Regions from separate parts of the Paenibacillus sp. FSL R10-2736 genome, predicted to be linked through region 1. Evidence: predicted binding sites of a transcription regulator. Region 1 holds the regulator's gene; the other holds the start of a gene.
The links. The regulator NrdR, encoded in region 1, represses ribonucleotide reductase genes. The targets are predictions, from matches to a motif close to AACACNATATATNGTGTT.

Region 1 (3,114 bases):
GGCTGGGGGAGATGGTTTTCCGGGATCCGGAAGCACTTCAGACCTTGAACAATCTGACACATCCGGCGATCCGCACAGAAATTAAGGACCGTATGTATGCGTTAGATCAGGAAGATCCGCAGCGGCTGGTTATTGTTGATATTCCGCTGCTCTATGAATCACAGCTGGACAATTTATTCGATCAGATTATTGTGGTCTATGTGCCCCGCAGAGTCCAGTTGGCCCGGCTCATGGCGCGGAGCGGAATGACGCTGGAACAAGCCGAGAACCGGCTGAAGTCGCAGATGGACATCGAACTGAAGCGCAGGAAAGCCGACTATGTGATCGACAACAGCGGTGATCCCGGAGCTACGGAGCGGCAGGTTGCCGGCCTGTGGGACAGGCTGGGCCTCTCATGATGAAGTGGCTGCGCAAAAAAAGAGTACTGCTGCTGCTGTTTATCGGCTTTACAGCGATCCTGTTCCTGAGCACCAATTGGATGTCGTGGTTTTATCCGATACATTATAAAGATGAGATCCGCAAACACAGCCTTACTTATGAGATGGACCCGTTCCTGGTGGCGTCAATTATCCGCGTTGAGACCAATTTCAAGACCGGACGCGAATCCAAAAAGGGTGCACTCGGACTGATGCAGCTGATGCCGGATACCGCCAAGTGGGCGCTGGAAAAGGCCAAGCTTCCCGAAGTGTCTCTTGAGCGGCTAAAAGAAGAGCCATCCTCCAATATCGAACTGGGCACCTGGTATTTGTCTACGCTTTCGCGGCAGTTTGACGGCAACCGCACAGCGGTTATAGCGGCCTATAATGCGGGCCCCGGCAAAGTGCAGAGCTGGCTGGATGAAGGCCGGTGGGACGGAACAGAAGCATCTGTGAAGGACATCCCGTTCGGAGAGACCCGTCACTACGTACAGCGTGTTATCTATTATTATGACCAATACACGGAGCTCTACAGTGAATTCTGAGGCTCTGCTTTAAATATTGCGTTTGTGCCGACATAAAAAGAAGCATCAAACGGCCCGGAGGCCGTTCAATACTTCTTTAGGCAAGCTTATGGAGACAGGTTATTTGTATTGACCTGCCAATTGCTGTTCAGCCAGGGTTACAAGACGTTTAGTGATGTAACCACCGATCGAACCGTTTTCGTAAGAAGTTTTATTGCCTTGGTATCCATCTGGGGAGAGGGTGATACCTAGTTCTTGGGCAACTTCGAATTTCAGTTGTTCCAAGGCACCGCGTGAATTTGGAGCTACCAGGTTATTGGAGCTGTTGTTTTGGCTCATTGCTGTTCACCTCCTATCGGTTGGTAACTGTATTATGTGCCGGACTTGCCATATTCATAACAACAAATAAACGGTGATTTCTGGAAATTAACATAAGCCCCGTGTAGCCTGGTTTTTCAGGAGCGGGGCATACCCATTCTTACTATGAGGAAGTGATGAAGCTTATGAAATGCCCTTACTGTGATCACACCAATACCAAAGTGCTTGACTCCCGTCCAGCCAATGAGAATAAGTCCATCCGCCGCAGGCGCGAATGCGAACTGTGCAGCCGCCGCTTCACCACCTTCGAAATGATTGAAGAGACCCCGCTGATTGTCATCAAAAAAGACGGCAGCCGCGAAGAGTTCAGCCGTGACAAAATCCTCCGTGGCCTCATCCGCGCCTGTGAGAAACGTCCCGTTTCCGTAGAGCGTCTGGAAGTCATCGTATCCGAGGTTGAGAAAAGCCTGCGCGGCATCGCCCTGGCCGAGATCGAGAGCCGCCAGATCGGCGAGCTGGTCATGGAGCAGCTCTATCCTGTAGATGAGGTAGCTTACGTTCGCTTCGCGTCCGTGTACCGCCAGTTCAAGGACATCAACATGTTTATGAAGGAACTGAAGGGACTGCTCTCTAAGGGTACTGAGGAGCTGGACGGGCTGTAGGAGGCTTTGTGAAGAGGTAATGTGCCATTCCTGGCATAAAGGGGCTAGCCTTGATATTGTGAGGCTGGCCTCTGTGTGAAGCGCCTCTGCATAGAAATTAATTAATTTTATAAAAGTGTTGACACTGATGCTGAATTTCTGTATTATATAGAAGTCGCCTACGAAACATAACAACTTGAAAGCGACTTGAGCGAACCGCTCAAAATGGATTTCAGAATACATAATGTGATTCGAAATCAAGCGTATGGGGAATTAGCTCAGCTGGGAGAGCGCATCGCTGGCAGCGATGAGGTCAGGGGTTCGAGCCCCCTATTCTCCACCATACTACGGACTCTTAGCTCAGTTGGTAGAGCAGTAGACTCTTAATCTATTTGTCCAGGGTTCGAGCCCCTGAGAGTCCATCACAGAAGAAACGGCAGAGATGCCGTTTTTTTGTTGTTTCTTCATACCATATATATAGCTGTAGACGGATATCGAAAATTATGTATTCGTTCTTATAGCATGTTCTTCCGGGGACTTTTATATAAATCAAGGGAGCATCTCTTCCCAGGCGGGTGATACTACACCTGTAATATCGAATGTTGAAACTAATTTCCCCAAAAAAGATGGTTGGTACATAGTTCCGAAGAACAGCGGCGAACTGGATGTTTCCGTAAATGCTACAAACGTTGAAACGATTCTTTTTTGGGCGGTCCCAACGGGCACAGAAGCTTGGGGAGAGAGAGAACTTGTCGGTTACGATATAAATGGAGAAGATGGTTGGAATCTAACCTGGAATATATCTGGGATGTCATTGCATCATCGAATTGCCATCCAAGCATTAGGGAGCGATGGGAGAACAATCACCGATGAAACGATACAAATTACTAACGAATAGATCACGATTGGATAACCCATTCATTTTCAAATTGCGATTTGATGAAGAAGGGGCTGGGGTGCACCAGCCTTTACTCAAGGATAGTTGTGCAGTGTACTCTTCGCGGCTAGTCATTGATTCTTTAAGAAGGGAGTAATTCCATGATCATTAATAATCAGGAATACCTTGTCAAAGGTTTAAACTACACGATCCGTTCAGCAGTGAAGGCAGATGCGAAGTCTCTGTCCGGGGTAAGGCTTCAGGTTGACGGGGAGACCGAGCATATGGACCGGGTGCCGGGAGAAGCTTTTATTGATGAAGCCGGATTTGAAACAATT
Region 2 (3,114 bases), 370 kb from region 1:
GCGAAATAAGGCTCGATACCGGTCGAAGTGCCGACCATGGTTCCAGTACTACCTGTAGGGGCCTGGGTAATCACTGTAACGTTGCGCATGCCGTGCTTACGGATGGATTCGCCTACTTCCGGATAGACCTCGGTGATATTACGCATGAAGCCGCTCTGCAGATATTTATCGGTATCAAAAGCCTGGAAAGATCCCTTCTCGCCAGCGATCTCAGCAGAAGCCAGATAAGCTTCGCGCGCCATGAAGCCGTAGAGCTTGTCCAGGAACTCCAGGGATTCCGGGCTGCCGTAACGGATATTCAGCTTGATCATCAGCTCAGCCAATCCCATTGTGCCGAGTCCTACGCGGCGTTCGAGCTTCTGGTTGGCTTCATTTTCCGGGAAATGATAAGGTGTCTTGTCGATGACATTGTCCAGGAAACGCACGGAATAGCGGGTCGTTGTCGCCAGATCCGCCCAGTCCACGTCATGATTCTCCGCATCGTAGAACTTGGAGAGGTTGACGGCCGACAGATTGCACACGCCCCAGCCCGGCAGACCCTGCTCACCGCATGGATTGGTGCAGATAATCGGGTTGAAATACCAGCTGTTGGACATCTGGTTGTAATATTCCATGAACACTACGCCCGGCTCAGCCGACTTCCAGGCCGATTCGATAATCGTATGCCACACATCGCGTGCTCTAACGGTACGGTAAGGAATGACGCGGCGGCCGTCTGCCTTCCATTTATCCAGATCGCCGTCCCAGATTGTATCGTAATCCGGATCGGTGGTATCCGGGAAGACCAGCTCCCAGTCCAGATCCTCTTTGACAGCTTTCATGAAGGCATTGCTCACGCATACCGACAGGTTGGCATTCGTTACCTGACCCATCGTCTGCTTCACGGTAATGAAGTCCACCACATCCGGATGCCAGTCATTGATCATCAGCATCAGCGCACCGCGGCGGCTTCCGCCTTGCTCAATCAGTCCGGTTGTATAACTGAAAAGACCGCCCCAGGACACTGAGCCGCTGGATGATCCGTTCACGCCTCTTACAATCGCGCGGCGCGGACGCAGCGAGGATAAGTTAATACCAACACCGCCGCCGCGGGCCATAATCTCGGTCATTTCGGACAGCGTCTGCATGATGCCTCCGCGGCTGTCTTTCGGGGAAGGTACAACATAACAGTTGAACAGCGTAAGCTCCTCGCTTGCTCCGGCACCTGCCGCAATCCGTCCGCCCGGTACCAGCTTCCAGTCATCAAGAATAGAGCGGAACTTGCCTGTCCACTCTTCCTGAAGCTCGGGAGTCTGCTCTACGGAAGCCATCGCTGCCGCAAGACGGTCCCACATTTCCTCCGGGGTCTTCTCAATATTCAGTGTCAGCTTCTCCACATCCGATTGCACGAGTTCACCGCTGCGGGTCTTCACCGTAACAATCCGGCCGGTGCGCTCAACAATCTCGCCAACCTCCTTGGTTGGGAATTTCGGATCATCCTTCGTCAGGACAAGCACTACATCGCCTACCTTGGCATTATTGCTGTCCGCGTCCTTCCAGGCATAACGGTCCAAAAATATTTTTTCACTCAGCCCCTCAAGACGCTGCTTGCGTTCCACTGTACTCAATAGAAAAACCTCCCGGATGATTGATAGGTAATACTTCCGTTCCTTGGTGTGGGCTTAGACATTTTGTAACCCACAACAACAACTTCCGGCGCCTGAGTGGCCGCAGCCTGCATGTACAGCGGAAGTTCCTCTTGTCAATAACAAATAACCGCAAAAACCCGCGAATAATCAAAGTTTCAAGCTTTTGTAACAATATATTGTATACATCAGCTTTTCAACTATACCACATATTGTATCAGAGTTCTTTTTCCAAAAAAGCGGCCCATGGCGGGAATTTCGGAAAAACGGTAAAAGATAGTGGATTTTCTCCCTCTTTCTCGCTTTTTTACAGGTTCCAGATTGATAAGCTTCCGGGGCCGGAAGACAGATTCCGCCACGGATATTCAAGATCCGCCGAAGCCGCCGAAGCACCAGCAGCAGTACCGCCGCAAGGCTCCGGACGATACTCCACGGCAGCAGCCGGAGGATAGCAGGTTATGAAATCTCTCTTTTACGCGCATACTACTGCTACGCATTTCGATATGAAACCGCGCCGGAGGAGGCTGCAACATGACGCAATTATTCCGCAATTCCTTGCCGCAAGGGGGAAGTACGCCTGCCCCGCTGCTGCCTGTTCCTCTGTCCTTTGAGCGTAACTGGCTGCAGGACCTGGAGTCGAAGCTCGATAAAGGCGGACCCTGGGGAGACTGGAGATTATCCCGGCTGGCCATACAAGGAGAGCAATCGGGACTCGTTACGAGCTTCGATGAGCTGCAGTGTCTGAAACATCTGTCCGGGTTATCCCCACTCCCCCACCAGCTGGATACCGCCCATAAGGTGCTGTTTGAAATGTCAGGCCGGGCCATTCTGGCAGACGAAGTAGGGCTAGGCAAGACGATAGAAGCCGGACTGATTCTCAAGGAATATCTGGTGCGCGGGCTCGTAAGTAAAGTTCTGATCCTTGTCCCAGCGTCTCTTGTCCTGCAGTGGGTGCGCGAGCTGAACAGTAAATTCGGTATTTCAGCCGTGGCACAGAAGAAAGCTTACTCCTGGGGCAACGACATTGTTGTCGCCTCCATGGATACGGCGAAGCGTGATCCGCACAAGGAGATGCTGCTGAGCCAGGAATTCGACATGCTGATTATCGACGAGGCCCATAAGCTGAAGAATAAGAAATCAACGAACTATCTGTTCGTACAGCAGCTGCGCAAGAAGTACTGCCTGCTGCTCACCGCCACTCCCGTGCAGAATGATCTCGGCGAGCTGTTCAATCTGATCACATTACTGAAGCCGGGACAGCTCGGGAATCAGGGGGATTTTGCCACCAATTTCGTGGTCGATAAACGCCAGCCGAAGAACGAAGTCCAGCTGAGAGGCGAGCTCTCCAAGGTGATGATCCGCAACCGCCGCGGCGAGGGTCCCGTGAACTTCACGAAGCGCAAAGTGCGCAATATCCCGCTTACCCTCTCTTTAGAGGAGAAAGAATTATATGACGGCGTCACCGCCTTTGTCAAAGACCAATATCAGG

Region 2: the regulator NrdR is predicted to act here: its motif matches at 1,794-1,811, upstream of NSQ73_RS19970 (adenosylcobalamin-dependent ribonucleoside-diphosphate reductase).

The regions. Positions count from the first base shown of each region.
Region 1 is NZ_JBBOBN010000001.1:4,982,749-4,985,862, reverse strand. Features, by position in the region: gene coaE (dephospho-CoA kinase) at 1-398, shown strand, start outside; gene NSQ73_RS21515 (lytic transglycosylase domain-containing protein) at 398-961, shown strand; gene NSQ73_RS21510 (alpha/beta-type small acid-soluble spore protein) at 1,061-1,279, opposite strand; gene nrdR (transcriptional regulator NrdR) at 1,444-1,920, shown strand; tRNA gene NSQ73_RS21500 (tRNA-Ala) at 2,167-2,242, shown strand; tRNA gene NSQ73_RS21495 (tRNA-Lys) at 2,249-2,321, shown strand; gene NSQ73_RS21490 (GNAT family N-acetyltransferase) at 2,938-3,114, shown strand, end outside.
Region 2 is NZ_JBBOBN010000001.1:4,616,650-4,619,763, forward strand. Features, by position in the region: gene NSQ73_RS19970 (adenosylcobalamin-dependent ribonucleoside-diphosphate reductase) at 1-1,607, opposite strand, end outside; gene NSQ73_RS19975 (DEAD/DEAH box helicase) at 2,157-3,114, shown strand, end outside.